DNA from 2 places in the Paenibacillus sp. S-12 genome. Region 2 is predicted to be linked to the other one. Evidence: a T-box and tRNA genes for the amino acid it is inferred to sense, from the RefSeq annotation. Region 2 holds a T-box; the other holds one or more tRNA genes.
The links. A T-box is a leader RNA that pairs with one kind of tRNA and senses whether it is charged. The one in region 2 lies ahead of pheS (phenylalanine--tRNA ligase subunit alpha), so its partner is inferred to be a tRNA-Phe.
Positions count from the first base shown of each region.

Region 1: it has a tRNA-Phe gene. The T-box ahead of pheS (phenylalanine--tRNA ligase subunit alpha) is inferred to sense a tRNA for this amino acid. The anticodon was not compared.

Region 1 is NZ_JASIUF010000025.1:1,327-13,648, forward strand. Features, by position in the region: tRNA gene NO352_RS22630 (tRNA-Phe) at 1,762-1,837, shown strand; tRNA gene NO352_RS22635 (tRNA-Lys) at 1,925-2,000, shown strand; gene NO352_RS22640 (hypothetical protein) at 2,078-2,263, shown strand; gene NO352_RS22645 (PucR family transcriptional regulator) at 2,381-3,502, shown strand; gene NO352_RS22650 (ABC transporter ATP-binding protein) at 3,615-4,736, shown strand; gene NO352_RS22655 (fibronectin type III domain-containing protein) at 5,018-6,841, opposite strand; gene hprK (HPr(Ser) kinase/phosphatase) at 7,224-8,162, shown strand; gene lgt (prolipoprotein diacylglyceryl transferase) at 8,201-9,325, shown strand; gene ppaX (pyrophosphatase PpaX) at 9,331-9,978, shown strand; gene NO352_RS22675 (acyltransferase) at 9,981-10,490, shown strand; gene NO352_RS22680 (polysaccharide deacetylase family protein) at 10,647-11,876, shown strand.
Region 2 is NZ_JASIUF010000016.1:231,770-244,091, reverse strand. Features, by position in the region: gene NO352_RS16505 (pyocin knob domain-containing protein) at 1-1,781, shown strand, start outside; gene NO352_RS16500 (hypothetical protein) at 1,794-2,159, shown strand; gene NO352_RS16495 (XkdX family protein) at 2,161-2,316, shown strand; gene NO352_RS16490 (NCS2 family permease) at 2,402-3,727, opposite strand; T-box leader at 4,044-4,325, shown strand; gene pheS (phenylalanine--tRNA ligase subunit alpha) at 4,376-5,410, shown strand; gene pheT (phenylalanine--tRNA ligase subunit beta) at 5,697-8,141, shown strand; gene zapA (cell division protein ZapA) at 8,539-11,943, shown strand; gene NO352_RS16465 (CvpA family protein) at 11,990-12,322, shown strand, end outside.

The DNA of each region.
Region 1 (12,322 bases), on a different contig from region 2:
GCGAAACGGGACCAGCCCAAACCAAGAGGCTTGCCTCTTGGGGTTGTAGGACACTCTGTACGGAGTTACAAAGGAACGAGGTAGATGAAGAGGTCTGGAAAGGCCCGCCATAGGAGGTAACAGCCCTGTAGTCAAAACTTCGTTCTCTCCTGAGTGGATCCTGAGTACGGCGGAACACGTGAAATTCCGTCGGAATCCGGGAGGACCATCTCCCAAGGCTAAATACTCCCTAGTGACCGATAGTGAACCAGTACCGTGAGGGAAAGGTGAAAAGCACCCCGGAAGGGGAGTGAAAGAGATCCTGAAACCGTGTGCCTACAAGTAGTCAGAGCCCGTTAACGGGTGATGGCGTGCCTTTTGTAGAATGAACCGGCGAGTTACGATCCCGTGCAAGGTTAAGCAGAAGATGCGGAGCCGCAGCGAAAGCGAGTCTGAATAGGGCGAATTGAGTACGTGGTCGTAGACCCGAAACCAGGTGATCTACCCATGTCCAGGGTGAAGTTCAGGTAACACTGAATGGAGGCCCGAACCCACGCACGTTGAAAAGTGCGGGGATGAGGTGTGGGTAGGGGTGAAATGCCAATCGAACCTGGAGATAGCTGGTTCTCTCCGAAATAGCTTTAGGGCTAGCCTCAAGGTAAGAGTCTCGGAGGTAGAGCACTGATTGGACTAGGGGCCCCTACCGGGTTACCGAATTCAGTCAAACTCCGAATGCCGATGACTTATCCTTGGGAGTCAGACTGCGAGTGATAAGATCCGTAGTCGAAAGGGAAACAGCCCAGACCGCCAGCTAAGGTCCCAAAGTATACGTTAAGTGGAAAAGGATGTGGAGTTGCTTAGACAACCAGGATGTTGGCTTAGAAGCAGCCACCATTTAAAGAGTGCGTAATAGCTCACTGGTCGAGTGACTCTGCGCCGAAAATGTACCGGGGCTAAACGTATCACCGAAGCTGCGGACTGTTCTTCGAACAGTGGTAGGAGAGCGTTCTAAGGGCTGTGAAGCAAGACCGGAAGGACTTGTGGAGCGCTTAGAAGTGAGAATGCCGGTATGAGTAGCGAAAGAGGGGTGAGAATCCCCTCCACCGAATGCCTAAGGTTTCCTGAGGAAGGCTCGTCCGCTCAGGGTTAGTCGGGACCTAAGCCGAGGCCGAAAGGCGTAGGCGATGGATAACAGGTTGATATTCCTGTACCACCTCCTCACCATTTGAGCAATGGGGGGACGCAGGAGGATAGGGTAAGCGCGGAACCGACACAGGTAGGTGAGAAGAGAATTCTAAGGCGCGCGGAAGAACTCTCGTTAAGGAACTCGGCAAAATGACCCCGTAACTTCGGGAGAAGGGGTGCCTCGGTAGGGTGAATAGCCCGAGGGGGCCGCAGTGAAAAGGCCCAAGCGACTGTTTAGCAAAAACACAGGTCTGTGCGAAGCCGCAAGGCGAAGTATACGGGCTGACGCCTGCCCGGTGCTGGAAGGTTAAGGGGAGTGGTTAGCCGCAAGGCGAAGCTATGAACCGAAGCCCCAGTAAACGGCGGCCGTAACTATAACGGTCCTAAGGTAGCGAAATTCCTTGTCAGGTAAATTCTGACCCGCTTTCAAGGTTCAAGCCTTGTAATTGTATCATGAATCGCGTATAATACGGTGGACAAGCGTATTACGCACCTTAACGAATTGGAGAGATACCCAAGAGTGTAGCTCAGTTGGTAGAGCGGATTTTTATCTCAAGTAAAAGTGGAGGTCAACCCCCACTTTTTTTAATTGAATATGGCTCGGTAGCTCAGTTGGTAGAGCAAAGGACTGAAAATCCTTGTGTCGGCGGTTCGATTCCGTCCCGAGCCACCATTGCAAAGAAGTGGCCAAACGCAGCAGACTGTAAATCTGTTCCCGTCCGGGTTCGGTGGTTCGAATCCATCATCCTCCACCATTTGCGAGCCATTAGCTCAGTTGGTAGAGCACCTGACTTTTAATCAGGGTGTCGAAGGTTCGAGTCCTTCATGGCTCACCAGTTTTTTCAATCGATCTCAGCGAAAGCTGAGGTTTTTTTGTATGTTCACGTATATTTTACATGAAGGTGAATATAGCATGATGAAATGGTTAATACGAGCGGTCGTGTTTGTAGCGACAGTTTTTATCGGGTTTGGTATTGCTAAATGGTTTGACGCAATCGGTAAGCCATGGACGGCTGGTATTATTTATGGTTGTAGCATAGTTACCGTTTCAATCACAGATCATTTGATTCGCATAAGGCAAGAGAAACAGTCTGCCTAATAGCACATAAAGCATAGTCGCTACATAGATACCGGTTGGGGCAGCCTAATCGGTTTTTTTGCATCTTGATATGGTACAATGGAAGTAATTTATGCTGGACGAAATGGGTTGAGAGCGATGATGGATAAGCAAGCATTGCAACTGCAGATCGAGCGACTAACGGGTATGCGCTTAGAGTCGTTACACATTCCAACGGCACAGTGGGAAGAGTGGGTATCAACAGCGGTGGAAGAGAAGGATAATTTACCGTCATCCCCCCTTGCGATGGTAAAGCGAGATGGTCAATGGTTTCTATTATGGAAGCCTGGCAAAACGACAACAGAGGTTATGAAGCTGGATGGCAGCACATTATCAGCGCAAGATCTCCAATGGCTTGGGCTTGTTCTATGGATGCAGCATCAGTCGAAACCTGCAATGAATAGTGCACATGTAACGGATGAGCAGCAGGCCTATCTTATAAGTCAATGGATTATTGAGCATATGAAGGATGGCGATACGACCGCGGAAATTCCGGATTCCTTCTCATGGAAAACAAAAATGTTTACGCAGAGTGTACCCTTTCTGTTGGTGGCAGAGCATGCTCATCGGGAGAATCCGGGATACAAGCATTTATATAAGCTGCTTAAATCCTACTTTGGTGGGGACTTAATTTTGCTACCTTTATCGGACAAGGAATGGCTTATTTTATGCCCAGAGCAGCTGATTCAAGTCAGTGAAGCAGACGAAGATGTGGAATCCAAGGAAACGATGGAGGAACAGCTAACTTCATTCTGTCTAGGGCTGTATGAGCTACTAGCGAGTGAATGGGTAGGGGATAGTCAGTTATCAATTGGTTATCCATTTGCTCCAGTGAAGGGAATGCCATCGGTTGTAAGCCAGCTCAGAGAGACGATGTATTTGGGACGTACCTTTCATGTCACGGACAACATCCATCTTCCTTGGGAGCTGCATTTAGAACGGCTTGTTAACAGTATACCGGATGGGGTGCGCAAGCAGTTCCTTCAGCGGGTCGTAACAAAGGCCGACAGCTTTAATGATCCGGAGACTTTGTCAACTTTAGATACGTTCTTTCAGCATGATTGTAGTGTTAGCGAAACGGCAAAACGTCTCTATATTCATCGCAATACGCTATTATACCGATTAGATAAAATTAAGCATGAGACGGGGTTGGATGTTCGTCAGTTTACGGATGCTGTGTTGGTAAAACTCATATTGCTATTGTACAAAGTAACAAAATAGGACATTCATTTTTTGTGCAGATTGTGTATAGTTATTTGTACAGGGTTCCGGTAAGATAAATGTATCGAAAGTAACCGATTACATTTTATCTAACTATAAGGGGGAAACGCACATGGCAGGCGTACGTTTAGAACATATTTTCAAGAAGTATCCGGGTGCAGAAAATCCAACAGTTAAGGATGTTAACCTGGACATTCAAGACAAAGAGTTCCTCGTATTGGTAGGCCCATCTGGTTGCGGTAAGTCGACAACACTGCGTATGATCGCAGGTCTTGAAGAAATCTCTGAAGGTAAATTGTTCATTGGCGATCGCCTTGTGAATGACGTTGCTCCTAAAGATCGCGATATCGCGATGGTTTTCCAATCTTACGCTTTGTATCCACACATGAACGTGTATCAAAATATGGCGTTCGGTTTGAAATTACGTAAGTTCAAAAAAGAAGATATTGACAAACGTGTTCGTGAAGCAGCTCGCATCTTGGACATCGAGCATTTGCTTGACCGCAAGCCTAAGGCTTTGTCCGGTGGTCAGCGTCAACGTGTTGCCTTGGGTCGTGCGATCGTTCGTGAACCACAAGTATTCTTGATGGATGAACCACTTTCTAACTTGGATGCAAAATTGCGTGGTCAAATGCGCGCGGAAATTTCCAAGCTTGCTAAGCGTTTGCAAACCACTGTTATTTACGTAACGCATGACCAAATCGAAGCAATGACAATGGGTGACCGTATCGTTGTTATGAAAGATGGTATCATTCAACAAGCAGCTTCCCCAGACGTATTGTACAATCATCCGGTTAATATGTTCGTTGCAGGTTTCATCGGTTCCCCTACAATGAACTTCATTACAGGTTTATTGTCCGAAGAAGGCGGCAACTTCCGCTTCAAGGCAACTGGCTTGGATGTAGCAGTTCCTGCAGGTCGTGCACAAATCTTGAAAGAAAAAGGATATGTGGGCAAAGAGGTTATTCTCGGCGTGCGTTCCGAAGATATCCATGAAGAGCCTGTATTCTTGGAAGCTTCCCCTAACAGCATCTTCACTGCGGCTATCGAAGTTACAGAGAACATGGGTCATGAAATGTTCTTGTACTTGACAGGTGTAGGCAAGGAAACGGTTATCGCTCGCGTAGACGGACGTTCTAACGCGAAAGAAGGCCAAAACGTGAAGCTTGCTATCGACATGAACAAAATCCATATTTTCGACAAAGATTCCGAGTTGAACTTGTTCGAGAACTAATTCAATATAAAATAAAAAGGCTGGTCCCTTGGGGCCAGCCTTTTTATCTCTTCCATTTCCCACGGAGTCTTTATTTCAACCTTTTAATGACTTTTTGAAAGGCAGTTATGAACTTCATATACCATATATATCCCGATTTAGTTTTAATTTGATAGATGTGTAGCCTTAACGAGAATGTATAAGAGAGAAAATGGCCGAATCGAACTTTTCCAAGTTCAATCGGTTATACTTTTGGACAGTTGAGTGAAATCTATTTTACTGATACAGATTCGGAATTTCCCTTATTGCTGCAATCCATTCAGTGAGGTACGGACAGCTTTCGAGAAGCTGTTGCCACTTGCTTGATCCCAGTTGATAGACCATGTCATGACTCCATGGAAGCCGCGGTAACCGGATGACTTGATTAGCTGATAGGATCCTCCATAAGAAGTGCCTTTAACGAGATATTGTAATGCCTTATCAATATTTGCTGGAGAGGTATAGCCTCCGCTTGCTGCAGCAGGAGCAGCCGGCAAGCCAATCGCGACTTGATCTTCGCGCAGTGCAGGGAAGCGGTTTGCAGCGTTGCCATTGACCGGGAAGCCCTGCAGCAGCATTTCAGCCATGGCAACTTGGAAGTCGGCCGTGCCTTGACTATAGGATCGTCCATCTAATGCGGTGATAGAGCCCGTATTGTAATGTTGAACATGCAGAATATTCAAGCGATCCTTGAACGCATAAATTACTGGCAGATAGGCTCCCCATGGCCCGCCATATGCGACCATGCCTCCTTGTACATACGCGGTTTCTGGTGCCATTGTCAGCATGAAGTCTGTAGGTTTGTTTGACAGGATGGAATGAATTGCGCTAATCAGATTGACGATTTTCGGTGTTGTTGGGTTTTTAAAATCAGTGTCGGCACCGGTTAAGGCCAATGAGCTTCCTTCCAGATCGATATCCATCCCGTTGAAGCCGTATTCCTGAATAAGATCGTTCATGGAGCGGACGAAATTATCTCTCGCTGTTACAGAGGTAAGCTCGACGGTGCCGTTTGCTCCGCCGATGGAGATGAGTACCTTCTTCCCTTGCGATTGGAGCAGGGCGATATCAGCCTTGAATTGTTCTTTCGTTGCGTTGTATGGCGTGAAGGCCATTGTTGCCCTATCGCTGATAGGCTCAGCGAATGCCACTTGAATAATATCGTAGCGTGAGGATATATCCTTTAATCGAATATTGGATGATCCGTTGTCGAAGTTGTGCCAGTATCCGATTAATTGCTTCGAACTGGAGCCAATCGGAACTTGAGGTGTGTCGGCCGTAAGGACATTGCTATCCGCAGAGCGATTGCCAGCAGTGTCGAATGCACGAACGAGAATGGTATAGGAAGTTGCGGCATTCAGTCCTGTCAAGGTGTAAGTGGTGTTGGCTGTGGAAGCAGCGTCAGAACCATTAAGCAGGATATCGTATCCCGCAACGCCGATATTGTCTGTGGATGAATTCCACGCTATCGTTAAGCTGGTTGGGGTAGCTGACAGCAGTTGCAATCCGGTAGGAGCTGTAGGCGGATCAGTATCGACAGGCGCGGCGTTCGTACGAACGACAAGGCTGCTGCTTGGTGTGGATCGGTTGCCTGCTGCATCCAGAGCGGTGACGGTGAATGAATAAGAAGTGTCAGGTGTTAGAGCTTTGACAGTGTATGAAGTGGAATTCGTTGATCCTGCAAGCTGTGAACCATTGTATACTTCATAGGATACAACGCCGATGTTATCCGTAGCTGCATTCCATATTAATGCGATCTCGGCAGTGCCAATCGAAGCTGCGCGCAGGTTAGTTGGAGCTGTAGGAGGTGTGGTGTCGCCGGGATCATCAGCTGACAGCTTCCATAACGCAGGTACATTTGGCGGCTCCCAACCAGTAAGAGAGGTGTGAGCTTGGAGGCAAGCATATGTCTTCCCACTGTAGGAGACGAGATCTCCGGACTTGTATGCGGTGCTCGGCGACCATGGAGCAGCTGCTCCGAGTACTGTGGAAGGAAAGATGGACAGCAAGAGGACGAATACAAGAGCAAGGGCTGTAAACGACCTTGGAAGCGGATTCATTACCAATCGTAACGGACTTCGATTCATGAGAATGCCTCCTTCGTTCAAAGATAAGGGATGGACGGATGGGTCTGACAGGGAAGTCATTATAGGTAAGGATCGGATTCCTACTTTTAACGGGTTTTATGATTCGCAGTAACGAAGGGTGAGGAATCCGGATAAATATCATCCACCTCCTTTTCCGTAAGTAATTTGAAATATTCGTGAAAATAGGGGATTTTCCTGCTTCCCCTCAACTAAATATAGAAATATTCTCTTTGATTATTCCGTTGTTGTGTTTGCGAAGTGAGGTACGTTGAAAAAAGCGAGCTTTTCCTATACGATGAATACAAAGAGATACGGCATTATTAGCATCATAACAGGACGTAAGCGATTGTGAGCAATGCCGGAGACGAAGGAGTGAACGACGATGGCCAAAAAGGTAAAGGTCTCCGAAATGGTGGAGCAGTTCCATCTGGAGGTTTTGGCTGGCGATACAGGCTTGAAGCGGACAATTACTGTTGATGATTTGCATCGACCGGGGCTTGAGATGGCCGGATATTTTGAATATCACCCGAAGGAACGTGTACAGCTGCTCGGCAAGACGGAGCTTGCTTTCTTCGAGATGCTCTCCCCAGAAACGAAGCGTGAACGGATGCAATTGTTCTGTTCGGAAGAGATGCCCTGCATTATCGTAACAAGAGGACTCGATGTTCCGAAGGAGATTATCGACGTATGCCAAGAGCAGGGAGTACCCTTACTGCGCTCACGCATCGCAACAACGATTCTGTCTAGCCGCATTACGAGCTTCCTGGAGAAGAAGCTGGCACCAACGGCCACCATTCATGGCGTATTGGTCGATGTATATGGTGTCGGAATGCTTATTACTGGCGGCAGCGGGATTGGTAAGAGTGAGACTGCATTAGAACTGGTTAAGCGCGGACATCGTCTAGTAGCGGATGACGCAGTAGAAATCCGTCAAACTTCTGACAATGTACTGCACGGTTCGGCACCAGAGCTTATTCGCCATCTGCTTGAAATTCGCGGCATCGGCATCATTAACGTTATGACATTGTTCGGGGCAGGCGCCATTCGTAACAATAAGCGAATCAGCGTGGTCATTTCTTTGGAGAATTGGCAACAAGATAAGCAATATGATCGTTTAGGCATTGATGAGGAGACAACCAGAATTATTGACACGGATGTTCCACTCGTTACGGTACCGGTTCGTCCAGGACGGAACTTGGCCGTTATTATTGAAGTGGCAGCCATGAACTATCGTCTCAAGCGTATGGGTTACAATGCGGCATTGCAGTTTACGAACAAGCTGACAGAAACGATTGCCGAGGATATGGATGATTTTGATTGATCATAAGCGTAACCTATATACATGAAGGAGTGTAAAGCATGGCAACAATGCTGCTAGATCCGATAGCGATTCAGCTAGGGCCGTTGAAGGTGCATTGGTACGGGATTATATTAGGTACCGCTGCATTGGTTGGTCTGCTGCTCGCAATGCGGGAAGGAAAGAGATTCGGCATATCCCAGGACTTCTTTATGGATTTGCTATTGTTCGGTGTGCCTTCCGCTTTGATAGGGGCGCGTGCATATTATGTGGCGTTTAAGTGGGATGAATATAAAGACAATTGGGTAGATGTCTTTAAAATATGGAATGGGGGCATTGCCATCTATGGTGCCCTAATTGGTGCAGTTATCTGTGCGATGATTTATGTCCGCAAGAAGGGCTATTCGTTTTGGCGGATTGCGGATATCTGTGCACCTGGGCTTCTAATTGGACAGGCTATCGGACGCTGGGGCAACTATGTGAACCAAGAAGCATATGGCGGGCCGATTGAGGAAGCGTTTTTGCGCAACACCTTGCATCTTCCTGATTTCATTGTGAATCAAATGAACGTTCAAGGTATATTCCACCACCCAACCTTCTTATATGAATCGCTGTGGAGCTTCACAGGGGTGCTGCTGCTATTCGGCTTCCGCCGTCTACGCAATGTGCGCAGCGGTGAAGTATTCATCAGTTATCTAATCTGGTATTCGATTGGGCGGTTCTTTATTGAGGGACTGCGTACGGATAGCTTGGCGTATCAAGGATCAGACTGGGTAGTATCATTGATTGATGGACTGTGGTCTCCAATGACAGTCGTATTCGAGCCAGGCTATTTAGATCCTGCATATGGCAATGTACGCATCTCGCAGTTGCTCGCCATCTTCTTAATTGTAGCGGGCGTTATTCTTATTATCGCTCGTCGTATGACAGGAGCTGCGCGAGTTCCTTATAATTCGCCGATGACTTCCGCGATTCGTGTAGAGGCAGGTACAGGAGCTGCCGGGAGTTTGCCCCAAGTAGAGGCACCTGTTCAGAAGACCATGGCAGTCGAGAATGCAAAGTACGAAGAAGTATCTGTGGAAGAAGCAGCGGAGAGCATGCAGGGCTCACCGGACTCTTCTGAATTGGAAGTAGCGGATAAAGGGACAGATAACCAACAACTAGATCATGATAGCAAGAAGGAGTAGTATAAATGATACGAACGGTACTATTTGATTTGGATGGCACAATTATCGATACGAATGAGCTTATCATCGAGACCTTTCTCCACGTACTGCGAGATAAGACGCCGTCGCCGTTCACACGTGAACATATTATCCCAAGTATGGGGCTTACGCTAGAAGAGCAAATTCGAATTTTTACAGGACAGGATCAGGTTGATGAGCTGGTGGCAGCTTACCGAGAATACAACGTTACGCGTCATGACGAGCTTGTACGTGAATTTCCTTATGTGAAGGAAGTGATGGCTGAGCTGCATGCATCAGGGATTCAGCTCGGTGTTGTGACGACGAAAATGCGGGCTACAACAGAGCGGGCCCTGCGCATGTTCGGTCTAATCGACTATTTGAGCACGATTGTTACCGTTCAGGATGTGACTCATCCGAAGCCGCACCCTGAACCTGTGCTTCGTGCTGTTGAAGCACTGAAGGCAGATCCAGTACAGACGATTATGGTCGGCGATAGTCCTGCAGATATACAAGCTGCGAATGCTGCTGGTGTTGTATCATGCGGCGTAGCTTGGTCACTGAAAGGAGAAGCTGTACTTCGTCAATATGAGCCACGCCATATTATTCATGACATGCGTGATTTGTACGCATTGGTCGGATTGGAGCGGAAATAAAAGTGAGAGATGTGGAGCGGCATCCTGTCGAAGGACCGAATAGTCTGTGGCAAATTTACCGTACGGTCAGTCCTTGGAAAGGAATGTGGAACTTCATCTGCATTCAAATTGCACGGTATAGCCCATCCCTGCGACTGAAGCTGTGGATCTATCGCAGGCTTCTGCGTATGAAGGTTGGAGAGTGCACAGCCTTCGGTCTGATGGCGATGGTGGATGTCTTCTTCCCTGAACGAATTGAGATCGGGGATAATACGATAATCGGCTATAATTCCACGATCTTGGCGCATGAATATTTGACACATGAATATCGACTCGGAACTGTGCGTATCGGCAGCCATGTCATGATCGGGGCCAATAGTACGATCTTACCTGGTGTCACAATTGGGGATCACGCGGTTGTCGCTGCGGGAACGGTCGTGTACAAAGACGTATTGCCTGGTCAAATGGTAGGCGGCAATCCTATGCGGGTCATTCGGGATGCAGCTCTCATGACAGAACCATCCACACAATAGAAGAATCAGCCGAGAAGTGGTAGGAAAGGGGCTCCCCACCTGCCACTTTTTTGGTATTTACAAACAATTTGTACATGGAAACAATAATGTCAACAATTGAGAAGTAGGTTAGTTTAAAATAGGTGTAATGTTACTGGAAGAAGAGGGAAGTACAACATGCGAAAGAAACGCACTGTAGGTGTCATATTGCTCATAGCTCTTCTATGCTGCACGCTGTTCTTGAATACGGATGGAGTACAGGCGCAATCACACCGTATTGTATGGGATGGGTATAATGGCTTTGAAGAGCAAGCATTGTTGATGGGGAATGAGTGGTATGTCCCAGCCGACGCCCTAGAGAAAGCCTTTGGCATTCAAGTGCGTACGACAGACAAACAATTGGAGATGTCTTCAACGGATAATCTGAAATCACATTGGGAATACAGACCGCTCCATTATCGTGATGAAGTGATAACACTAATGTATCACAATATTCAGAAGAATCCAGATCATGTCACCTTCATTTCACCGAATCAATTAGAGGAGCAGATTCAGGCTCTGCTTCATAACAATTACAATTTTATATCCATGGATCAGTATATAAACTTTATGCTTTATGGGGCGCAGATTCCGCCGAATGCTGTCTTGATGACATTCGATGACGGCTATGAATCGTTCTATACGGAAGTGTACCCGATTATGCAGAAGTATCATATTCCAGCGACGAATTTTGTAATTGTGTCAACGATTGATAATCGAAAAAGTGTAGGAAGACCAAAGCTGACTTGGGAACAAATGCGCGAGATGAAGCGTAATGGTATGAGCTTTTACAGCCATACCTACAATTCCCATGCATACACGGTGGTTAACGAGAAGGGCACTTTGAGGCCGATGTTGTCCAAGCCTCAGTATTTGAAAAAGCTCCATCGCAAGGAGACGCGTGAGGAATTTACAGCTCGGGCCAAACAGGATCTTCAGCGGGCAGAAATGCGATTGAAGCAAATGCTTGGCAACACGTACAGTGTGGTTGCTTTCCCGTATGGATCTTTTAACAAGGATGTTCTTGATGTATGCAAGCAGTTGGGCATCTATGTTACTTTCACTGTGAAGCCGGGCATCAATCAACGCACGACTACGAATGGATTCCGTATTAATGCAGGCAATCAGAAGATTAGAACATCTGATCTGTTAGAGCGAATGGGGAATAAGGGCAAGGATGCTCAGCTTGGGCGTGCCAAGACTTCTTATACGGTACGATGGAATCAGGAGCCGGTATACTCTGAGCTGAGGCCGGTGAAAAAAAAGGACATTTGGTATCTTCAGCTCGCTCAGCTTCATCAGGTGTTCGGTATTAAATATAAGATTGACGATGTTCAACAGGTTGTGAGGTTGTTTCCCGGGAAATAACCTCACAAGTTGTCGGAATTAATAATTTGTATTGCCGAGTTGCCTCTATAATTCGACATCATTAGGCTCTCGGTAATGGGGGAGATAAAATAATATGAGCAATAAGTAAAGAATTCTTCACCCTAATCTATCTTATAGAGCTATTGCGATGTTGGACATAGTGTGCATTCATGCAACATCATAGACGATTAAGGCAGAGTATACGAATGACCTATTTTCATCTATAACTTTTTTCTATATGTTCAGCAAATTTTGCTGTAGGCCTTCTTGCTGCCTGAAAGGCTTCGACATGTTCTATACTTATGATGACAAGGGTTATCCTCATTGAATATTCCTTAAAGGAGTTCTACCCCAAACGATTACAGCTCATTCTTCTCCCCTTTTTCCCTTTACCACTTGTTATTTTATTCTGGAGTTTTTAGACTGCCCGTCAAAGTTGAAGCCTA
Region 2 (12,322 bases):
AAACTTCAAAAACAACAGAACCATATAATCGTACAGATGGAAAGTATAAAGGGTGGGTACGGCGTAATGACGCTGGGCAGTTTGTGGATGGAACCGGAACGTTGCCAACGACAGAAGCGCCGCGCAACAGCCGTTGGACGCCGTATCGCCTCCAATATCTCAAAGCGAAGCCAACGGTTAAGCCCGTTAAGAATTACGAAACTGGCCTGACACTCTCGAAAGGCTGGAACATGGTAGAGGTCAGTAGCGACATTATGATTCGGGAGAAGGCGAAGCCTACGTACTATTCGCCCAATGAAAATTACTATATCAACAATACAGCAGTAAGTGGAAGCCTACTAAAGAATAAGGTGTCTCACATGCTGAGGGTTTACCGCAATGGACAGGTTGATAATACCGCAAAGATCGAAAATGATGCTAACGCATATGGCAAGCAGCACGTTAGATTTTTACCGTCAGACTTTGACCCCTCCGCAGTCTACCACGTCACATACATGATGCTAGACCCGACTCTGTCGGCTCCTATCAGCGGCAGCATAGCGACGAATCTACGGGGCACGGTAACGGATATGGTATCGTGGGCAAGTGATGCAGAACGTAGGCTTTCGGTGGTTGAGAATGGGGAGCAAGATAATCTATCGCCGGAGAGCATAGGAGCTGCGAAAAAATCGGACTTGGATGGACTTACGAAAAATAGTGTGTGTATAAAAAATGGCACAAGCAAAGACCTTAACGCTTACCGTGAGCCGGGGCTTTTCTTCATCGGCAGCCTGAACGAATACACTAACAGTCCGTCACCTGATTTGGGGTTCAGTTGGGGGATCCTGCGTGTAGAGACGTTAGGGACAACCGCCTATGTGGTTCAGTCGTACACATGCGTTTTAAATAATGTCACCTTTACACGTTCCAAAGCGGAGAATGCATCCGGTAGAGATTGGACGCCTTGGATAGTTTCTATAAAGGCAGATTATGACGGAATTTTACGTTTATCTAACTGGTTAGATATCCGTGGTGACGCTGGCCTACTACACCTGTATGGAACAACACATGGCTATATCACATTCAACCAAGGCGGCGTACGTAGAGGATACGTGGGAATAGGCGATCCAAACGCACCGGGTAATTTAACCCTTTCAGCTGACAACGGAAACCTGTGGCTTAATGCAGGTGATGGTGGCGTGTTTGTGCAAGGTCGAAACATCCTATACGAGATAGACCAGCTAAAAACGTCTGGCGTTAATAACAAGCAGGCGCTTGTCGACGCGCTTAACGCCAAGGGGATAGCCGCGTCAATTAACGAAGATTGGGGGGGGTTAATTGCTAAAGTAGGGCAAGCTGCTATTTTTAAATCGGCGTATGTCAGTAATGAACATAAAGTTACAACTAGTACAACGGATCGATTTAATTTTTTCGATATGCCAGCAGGAACTACAAAAGTGAATTTCACTTCTGATCCGGAAGGGACAACGTCAATATATGAATCTAGTAATTATTATAACGGTACGGATATGGCGTTTGTGGTTCGAGACGCGTTTGGAAATGAGTGCTATGTTGGCAGTAGTTACAGAGGACAAACCATGTACCTATATAGCTTTATGATAGATACGGCAGCCAATAACGCTAGATACACGTATTTTGATGGCGATAATAACAAGCAGGTTTCAGTTATAAATAAAGCGGCAAATTTAAATCCTGCTGGTGGACTGTCTTTTGGAACTTATATTTACGGTACAGGTTATGCTGTAACGGCAAAGGTTGCTGGCCTGTTAACGTATGCATAAAGGAGGAGTACCATGTACGTAGTATACAAAGAAACATCGCAAGGAACGTTAGTCACAACAGTATATATGAATCCGACACCTGAACAAATGGAAAAGTCAGGGATCGAAATCAACGGCAAATTCCCAACGCCGGACGCCATTCCTGGAATGGTTCCAGTGCTAAAGGTAGACGTCGAAATGGAGCGGCTTTACTATGACTATGGACGGCCGGATACACTAGAATCCAGAGTTGCTGAATTGCAGACCGAAAACGAGAATCTGAAAAAAGAGAACGCCGCATTGTTGTTACAGGTAGCTGGTCTGGATGCGTCAGGTCAGCAGCTTACGCAAGATCATGCAACACTACTATTACAGCTAGCTGAAAAAGGAGTGATCTAATATGGACTGGTTCACAACGATTAAACGGTACTATGATATGGGGATCTACAAAAACGATCCGAAAGATTCGTTATATGTCGGGAAGTTCTGCGAGTTTGGCAAGATTACGCCAGAACAATTTAAAGAAATTACCGGTGAGACATACTCTGCAATATAGCCCCTATTAAAACTTACCCTCTCGATTCCTTTCACAACGAAAAGGGCCGACTTTCGCCGGCCCTATCCCTTTTCTAATTGTAATCCTACAACGTCTGCAGCACAAAGTGCAGCACGAACAACAGTGATATCCCATAGAACAATGGCTTCACTTCGCGTCCCTTGCCCACGGCAAGATGGAACAACGCGTAGCTGATGAACCCGACTGCAATCCCGTCGACGATGCTGTGCATGAGCGGGATGAACGCGATAATGAAGAACGCGGGAAGACCCTTGTGCATTGCATCGAATTCGATCTTTTTCACGCTTGGCATCATCAGGCCGCCGATAAAGATCAGTATCGGAGCTACGGCTTGATCAGGTACCAATGTCAGTACCGGTAATGCAACCAATGTACCTGCAAACAGGATCCCCGTAACGATAGACGTGAGCCCCGTCCGACCACCAGCAGAAATGCCAGCAGCAGTCTCAACCGTCGAGACATTCGGGCTTGTGCCGAACAATCCGCAAGTAATGACGGAAATCGCATTGGCCTGCAAGGATCGCTTAAATCGTTCCGGATTCCCGCTCATTTGCAGGTGCGCATTTACAAGCCCCACATTTTCGAACACAATGACGAGCGTCAGCGAGAAGGTTGCTACAGCAAGTGTAACAGCCGACATGCCTTGAAACGTGAACTGGCCGAATACATCCCCATATGCAGCCCACGAAAAAGACCCGCCTGTTGCTGCGCTAGCGTTAGGCACTGCACCAACTGCATAAGCGAGAGCTGTTCCTGCAATAATGGCGATGAGCAAGTTGCCCGGAACGTTGCGCATGAACAGAATGCATGTAAGAGCCAATGTCGCGAGGGTAACAAGCACTCCAGGATCAGCAAAGGACTGCAATGCAATCATCGTAGACTGATTGGGGACGATAACGCCGCCCTTTTGCAGACCGATTAAAACGAGCATAAGCCCGATCCCTACAGAAATAGCCTCCTGCAATGATTCTGGGATTGCTGCCCGCAGCTGCCCCGCAAGTGACGTGAAGCTAATTGCCGTAAAGCAAACACCGGATAATACCACGACACCCAGCGCTTGCTGCCACGTCATGCCCATGCCATGCACGAGCGTGTAGGTGAACATCGCGTTAATGCCCATGCCGGGCACTAGAATAATGGGGGATTTGCCCCATATGCCCATTAACAAGCAGCCGACAGACGAAGCGAGCACGGTTGCGATAATTCCCGCTTCCTGCGGTATGCCTGCATCTGCCAATATTGATGAATTTACAATGACAATATAGACGATAGCGAAGAAGGACACGACACCGGCCAGCAGTTCCTGCCGCCAGTTGATTCGCGCAGCTTCAGAAGCGTCATTCAAGGATGCTTCTGTCTTCGATTGTATATGTTCCTTTTGGCGGACCAATCGTAAACCTGCTTTCCATCGTAGCCCCTCACCCAACCCTTAGCATGAAATAGAGGAAATTCAAAAAGTCTACTTGTGATCACGAAGAACGACAGAAAGTAGTTTGTGCTGAAAACCGGCCTTTTTGAATATGCACTCATAAAAAACTATGCCCGAATACAAATTCGCGCATAAGTTGCTCTTATTGTATCACATGACCACTTCAAATAATCAAGTGATGTTTGACTTTCCTGCAATTTGTACAATGATCCACCTTGCATCAACCCGTGAAATTACATATAATAAATAACTAATTGATTGTTCAAAACTATGGTCAACACATGCGAAGATGGAGATAAGTACACAGTACCGCTTGCCAGGGAGGCAGCGCCGCAGATTGAGAGCGCTGCTGAAGAATGGACTGTCGAAATTCACTCCGGAGCAGGCGCCTTGAACTGGCACGTCACGTACGGTGAAGCTGCTGCAGTAGAGGTTCCCGGACTCGCGGCACGTTATTGCTGCTACAAGTGAGATTTTGGATTGGATCATAACCTCCGTATTCGGAGTGCATGCCAATCGGATCTAATTAGGGTGGTACCACGGTCTTCTCGTCCCTTGTGACGAGAAGGCCTTTTTTTATTTCGAGTGGAAATGAAGGGGGCTTACACAATGAAGGAGCGTTTACAGGCACTGCGCGCCGAAGCGCTGGAAAAGCTGCAGCAAGTAAAGGATGCAGGTCATTTAAATGATTTGCGTGTTAAATTCCTCGGTAAAAAAGGTGAGCTGACAGAAGTACTGCGCGGCATGGGCAGCTTGTCGGCAGAAGAGCGTCCGCTCATCGGTCAAGTGGCGAACGAAGTGCGCGGAGCCATTGAGACATTCATCGAGGAGAAGCAAGCGGCTTTTCTCCGTGAAGAGACAGAGCGTCGTCTTCAGGAAGAAACAATTGACGTGACACTGCCGGGCCGCCCAATGACGGTTGGTGCGGTTCACCCGCTGAACAAGGTTATTCAACAAATTGAAGACATTTTCATCGGTATGGGATACACGGTAGCAGAAGGTCCGGAAGTGGAGCAGGACTACTATAACTTTGAAGCGCTGAACCTGCCGAAGGATCACCCTGCACGCGATATGCAGGATTCGTTCTACATCACCGAAGACATCCTGATGCGTACGCAAACATCGCCGGTACAAGTGCGTACTATGGAAGCAATGAAGGGGAAAGGGCCAGTTAAAATTATCTGCCCAGGCCGCGTATATCGCCGCGATGACGATGACGCAACGCATTCCTTCATGTTCCATCAGATTGAAGGACTCGTGATCGATAAGAACATCCGCATGAGTGACTTGAAGGGAACGCTGCTTCAATTCGCGCAAGAAATGTTCGGTTCCAAAACACAAATTCGCTTGCGTCCAAGCTTCTTCCCGTTCACGGAGCCAAGCGTTGAGGTCGACTTGACTTGTATGAAATGCGGCGGCAGCGGCTGCCGAATCTGCAAACAAACAGGCTGGATCGAGATTCTGGGAGCAGGCATGGTTCATCCGCGCGTGCTTGAAATGGGCGGCTATGATCCGAAGGAGTATTCCGGCTTCGCATTCGGTATGGGTGTAGAGCGTATTGCCATGTTGAAATACGGCGTGGACGATATTCGCCATTTCTATACGAACGATATGAAATTCGTGCAGCAGTTCGCGCGGATGTAGTCAAAATAAAAGTTCAAAAAGTTCGGTTTTCAGCACCAAGAAGGTTGCGGGAACTTGAAGCGGATGCTTTCGTAGCGAGTTTGCTTTGCAAAACTTGTAAGGAAGCGCGGAGTGCAGGCAAACTACATGAGCACTTGAAATGTTTCCAAAGGAAACCTACATCGAAAGCATTCGCTCTTCGAGAGTGAGTGCGAGATTCGATGTCGAGTTACTTCCTGTGTTGCTTCGTGATCAAAAGCGGACTTTTTGAACCACCTCTTAACAGAAGAAAGGAAGAGAGCGAGAAATGAACGTATCCTACCAATGGCTATCGCAATATATCGACTTGACCGGCGTTTCTGCTGAAGAAATCGCGGAACGCATGACGCGTGCCGGTATCGAGATCGACTCGGTGGAGAACCGTAATCAAGGACTCGACCACATCGTCGTGGGCTATGTCGTATCCAAGGAGAAGCATCCAGATGCGGATAAGCTGAACGTGTGCCAAGTAGACGTAGGCGCAGAAGAAAAACTGCAAATCGTGTGCGGCGCGAAAAACGTAGATGCAGGACAAAAGGTTCCAGTTGCTACGATTGGCGCAGTTATGCCAGGCGGCATGAAAATCAAGCGCGCTAAGCTGCGCGGCGTTGAATCCCAAGGCATGATCTGCTCAGCGAAGGAGCTTGGCATGAATGACAAGCTGCTTCCGAAGGAAATGCAGGAAGGCATTCTCGTACTGCCAGCAGATACAGATCTCGGAACACCAATCGCTGACGTGCTCGGTTTGAACGATCATGTGCTGGAGCTTGACCTTACACCAAACCGCTCAGACTGCCTAAGCATGCTCGGTGTTGCACATGAAGTAAGCGCGTTGCTGGAGCGTCCTGCGCGTTTGCCAGAGCAGGATGTGAAGGAAAGCGCTGAAGCTGCCTCAAGCAAAGTGAAGATTAGTATTAGCGCTGCGGAAGGCTGCACGCACTACGCAGCACGCTATATTGCAGGCGTAACGATTAAGCCATCTCCATTGTGGCTGCAAAATCGCTTGCTTGCAGCAGGCGTTCGTCCAATCAACAATATCGTTGATGTAACGAACTTCGTCATGCTGGAATATGGACAGCCGCTGCATGCGTTTGACGCAGATAAGCTGAATGGTGGAGGAACGATCGACGTTCGCTTTGCGAATGAAGGTGAGGGACTGGTTACGCTTGACGGCCAAGAACGCAAGCTGGAACCGCATATGCTGCTCATTACAGACGGCGTGAAGCCAGTTGCGCTTGCAGGAGTTATGGGCGGTGAGAACTCCGAAGTATCTTCGGATACAGTGAACATTTTGCTTGAGTCCGCTCACTTCACGGGCAGCGTGGTACGCAAAACGTCCCGTCAATTGGGATTGCGCTCCGAAGCTTCTCTGCGCTTCGAGAAAGAAGTGAATCCAGAGGCGGTCATACCTGCATTGAACCGTGCGGCTGAACTGATCCGTACACTTGCTGACGGTGAAGTGTATGCGGGGATCGTAGAGCAGAAAACAGCATCTTTGGAACGCAAAGTAATCGAGCTGACATTGGATAGAACAAACCGTTTGCTTGGTACATCGTTAACATCCGAAGAGGTTCGCAAAATTATGGAGCGTCTTGGCTTCGAATTCGTTGAAAAATCCGAAGGCAGCTTCGCCATCACAGTGCCAACTCGCCGTGGCGATATTACGCGCGATGTAGACTTGATCGAGGAAGTTGCGCGTATTTACGGCTATGACAATATTCCGGTAACGGCTATAGAAGGTTCGACAACGCCAGGCCATCTGACGAAGGGACAAAGCATCCGCCGCGCGATCCGCCGTGTGTTGACAGACAATGGCTTGAATGAGGTCGTGACGTATTCCTTTACAAACCCTGCGGATACAGCATTGTTCCCATCCTTCTTGGAAGATGCAGTGCCTGTTCGCTTGGCAATGCCGATGAGCGAAGAGCGCAGTGTGCTGCGCACGAACCTGACGCCAGGGCTTATTGATGTAGCGGTGTACAACCGCAACCGCAAGCACGAGGATATAAGCATCTTCGAACTGGGCACACTGCATCTGACGAAGGAAGAGCAGTTGACTGCTCAACCGAAGGAAGTGCTGGTTGCTTCTTTACTGATGACAGGCAAGCGCAATGCTGCACAGTGGAATGTGAAGGCAGAACCGGTTGATTTCTATGATATGAAAGGTGTGCTTGACAGCCTCGTATCGTACTTTGGTTTGGAAGGACGTGTGCGTTATGCGGCAGATCGCCCGCAAGGTTTGCATCCAGGACGTTCCGCGTCGCTATATTTGACGGGAGAACACGGGGAACAGCATATCGGCTTCATTGGTCAATTGCACCCAGAGGTACAACATGCCAAGGATGTAGCAGACACGTATGTTGCCGAGATTTTGATGCAGCCGTTGATCGATGCGGCAGACTTCGATATTGAATACCGCAGCCTTCCGCGTTATCCGGCTGTAGATCGAGATATTGCGATCGTGTTGGATCGTGGAGCCGAGGTAGGACAAGTCGTTGCGCTTGCTAAGGAGACTGCAGGCGAGCTGCTTGAATCTGTAAATGTGTTCGACGTCTACACAGGTGAGCATGTTGCGGAAGACAAGAAGAGCGTTGCGATTTCACTCGTGTATCGTCATCCAGAGCATACCTTCACAGACGAAGAGATTACAGAGCTTCACGGCAAGGTCGTGGCAGCAATCGAATCGAACTTCAAGGCAGAGTTGAGAAAGTAAGGCAGCATCTATAAATAGAAGATCAAGAAGTTGGGACGGATATTCCGCTCCCAACTTTTTTTATGGGCAAACAAAGAGTGATAATTCTATATCATTCCTAGAATAGAGAAATAAAGAAATATACATAGAGAGTTCCTAAAAGGCCTGTATTTGCAATTCCGCTGCTGCTGCCCCTATAATAGGGAAACCCTGAAATAGCAGGGTATATGAGATGTTTTTTTGCTCTAAAAATCTATGAAATGAAACTTGACTTTCCTCTATACGTAGGAGGAAAAGAGCGGTGATATATCGAATTATCTAGTAGAGTTTGCATATGAGGTGCAAACAGGGAATAAATTGTTGCTGCATGCGGGCTGCAAGCTCCAGCATGGCACGTGAAGGTAAGGAGGACCAATGAATGACTAGTCCGGATAATAAGCATCGAGTAGCGGTTGAAATATATGGAACACAATATAAATTGGTAGGCACAACTAGCAAGGATTACATGCGCAATGTAGCGGCGATGGTGGATGAGCATATGCGAAGCATCGCGAATGCCAACTCGCGTCTTGATACAACGCGCATTGCAGTATTGTCTGCGGTACATATTGCTGAGCAAGTACAGAAAGTGAAGGATGAGCAAGTACAGCTTAGCTCGTCTTTGAAGGAAGTTGAAGCAGCGAATCATAATTTGTCGAAGCAACTGACACAGGTTCAGACGGAATCGGAGCAAGCGCTGGAGAAGCTGCGTCAGGAGTCTGCACAGAAGCTGGAGAAGCTGCAAACCGAGCTGAACAATGAGAAAGCGAAGGCTGAAAAGCAGACGGCAGAGCTTCGTGCAGAAACGGCAAAGCTGAAGGAAACAAATCAGCAATTGGCCGAGAAGCATAAGGCTTCGGAAGAGCGTGTGCATAAGCTGACCGAGCAGGTGAAGGAGACGGAGCGTCGGATTCAATCGTTGACGGCGCGTGAAAATGAACAGAAGAAGAAGCTGCAGCAAGTTGAAGAACGGCTGAAGGCTGTTCTGGAAGAAAAGCAGAAGGCGGAGCAGCTCCATGCGCGTACACTCAAGGAAAAGCTGGAGGAGACAGAGCGTCTATGGAGTACGAAGCTGAATGAGCAAAATCAAACTTGGGAATCACAGCTTCAAGACTCGGAGCAGAGCTGGCAGCAGAGAATGACAGAGTCCGAGCAGAGCTGGCAGGAGAAGTTGTCACAAACTGAGCAAGATTGGCAAGCCAAGTATACGGAGACCGAGCAGCAATGGCAGAACAAGCTTACCGACACAGAGCAAGGATGGCAGAAGCAGTTCGATGAAGCCAAACAGAGCTGGAGTCGTAAGCTTTCGAATAAGGAACAAAGCTGGCAGGAAGAGCGAAATTTGCGGGAGCAGGAATGGACAGATAAGCTGAACGTCAAGGAACAGCAATGGCGCGAGCAGCTTGAATCTGAAAAGCGTAATGCCGAGCAGATCTCAGCGGATTGGGAAGAACAGCTTGCGGAGCAGACCGCCGCATGGGAAGGACAATTGGCAGCCCAGACAACAGATTGGGAGTCGCGCTTAGCGAAGAGAGAAGCGGAACTGGTTCAAGATCGAGATAAGCAGCTCACAATGCTTAAGCAGCAGCATGAAACGAATGTGAAGCAGTTGCAGCAAAAGCATGAACAGTACGCTCAGCAGTTGAAGTTTGCCCAAGATAACCAGCGCAAGCAAGCAGAAGAGCGCCATGCTGCCAAAGTAAAAGAATTGTCCGAGCAACATGCTAAAGAAATCGAGCAGGTGAAGGCTGAGCAGCATTCCAATTTGGCGAAGGCGCAAGCGGAACAGAAGCAGGCCTTGGATGAGGCGCAGGCACTGCATCAGAAGGCGCTGAATGAAGTAAAGGCACAGTGCGAGAAGGATATTGCACAGCTGCAGGCTGATCAGAAGCAAGCAATGGACGAAATGCAGTCACTTCATCAAGAGGCTTTGAAGGAAGCGAAAGCAAAATACGAGGAAGAAATCATTCAACTGCTTGCTAATCAACAGGAAGCGATGGGAGAAGCGCAGGCGCTGAATCAGCAGGCGTTGGACGAAGCTAAGGCAAAATACGAAAAGGAAACTGCTCAATTGCACGCCGAGTTGGCGGAAGCCAAGTCAAGGCATGAACTGGAGCTGGATCAATTGATCACTGAGCATCTGGAGCAGTTGGAACAAGCTGAAACGGATAAAAGAACGTCAATGATGGAGCTTGAGGATAAGTGGAAGCAAGAGCTTGCTCGGGCAGAATCTGAACGCAGCAAGGCTGTTCAGCAGGTTGAGGCTGTATATCAAGAGAAGCTGCAGCATTCTGAGCAAGAGCGTGTACGTGCATTGAAGGAAGCAACTGAACAACATGAAGAGCAGCAGCTTGATTTGCTTGCGCAGCTTGAGCAGCAGGAGCAAGAACTGATCGCTCGGTATGAGCGGCAGAATGAAGAACTGCGTACTCAATATGAACAGCAGAAGCAGGTGCAGTGGGCTCAACATGAGGAGAAGCTGCTAGAAGCGCGTGCTCAGTATGAGAAGCAACTGGCAGAAGAGCGTGCCCAGCATGAGAAGCAGCAGCAGGAAGAGCGTGCTCAATACGAGGATCAGTTGCAGGAGGAGCTTGCTCACTATGAGGAGCAGTTGGCAGAAGAGCGTGCTCAACATGAAGAGCAACTGAAAGAAGTGCGCGTTCAATCGGAGAAGCGCCAGGAAGAACAGCAAGCTCAGTACGAGCAGAAAATCCAGGAACTGCGTGCTCAATATGAAGGCGATATAGATGCCTGGACTGTACTACAGGATGAAGCTTTAGCGGCACACGCCAAGGAGTTGGAGGAATTAGAGCAATCCTTGCGAGCGGAAGCTGAACTGGCGATGCAAAAGAAGGACGCCCGCATCCATCAGCTTGAAGGCCACTTAGGACGCGCGGAAGAGCTGGATCGTGCGCGTCAAGTGGAAATGGAACGCCTCATTCGCGTTAGAGATAATGTACAGGCTGAAGCGGCTGATTTGCAGCAACAGATTGACGCGATGAAGCAAAGTATGGAAGAAGAGCTTGAAGCACTTCGGAATCAGTATGACCGGCAGCTGAATGAACGTCTCGAACAAGAACGAGCAGCATGGATGCGTGAAGCGGATCAGGCGCGAGCTGCGTTGCAGGAGCAATTCGAAGCAGAACGGAGCGCATGGCAGGCGAACATTGAAAAAGAACAAGATGCTCTATACGATCAACTTGCCGAGTTCGAAGATAAGTGCCGCAAGATGGAATTGGAGAAGGAAGAACTGCAAGCTTCCTACGCAAGCATTCAGCAGGCGCAGCATGAAGCCGCTGCTTCCGTGGCAGAAGCGAAGCAGCAGGTGGAGGAAGTGCAATCCCGCTATGTGCAGTTAGAAGAAGAACAACAGCTCTATATTGCAGAGCTTGAACAATATGAAGAAGCTAAGGCACGGGCGCAGCAGCGTGAACAGGAATGGGCACAGCAAGAGCAGCAATGGTCGGACACAACTGCAGCATGGAGTGAAGACCGTGAGCATCTGCAACGGCTGGTCGAACAGTTGCGATCTGAGGTCGAGGAAGCGAAGAAGCATGCTGAAGAGCAGGCTCGTTCTCATTCTGAGATGGAAGTTATTCAGGAGCAATTCGAGATTCTCTCCCATCAATTCCGATTATCGCAGCTGGAGCGGGAAAAAGAGCGCAGACAAGTGGATGAGACACAGGAAGCTTACACGAAGCTTAGCGATGAATACACGAAGCTCAAGGATGAATATGCCAAGCTTCAGAGTGAATTTAATGAGTGGCTGGAGATGATTGAGTAGCATCAATGAGGGACAAACGAATCAAACATAAGGAACTGCCAAATAAATGATGCATGAAATAGGATTGTTTTTTGACAAGGTATGGAGGGAAGTTGCAGCGGTATTTGCTTCATGGAACGTCCTGGATTACATCATAGTGGGAGCGGCTGTTGCATGTATGGTATTGGGAGCTGTGCGAGGATTCAAATCTATCGCGCTCTCCCTCTTCGGCTATATTGCAGCATTTATCGTTGCAGCCCGATTTTATGTGGATTTTGTACCATGGGTGAGGAAGAGAGTGTTCACCTCAACTAGCAGCGGGACAGGAGCGAATACAGGCGGGGACGCGTCTTTGACGGCTTCATTGATGGATACTGTACACGCTGTCGTCGCCTTTTTG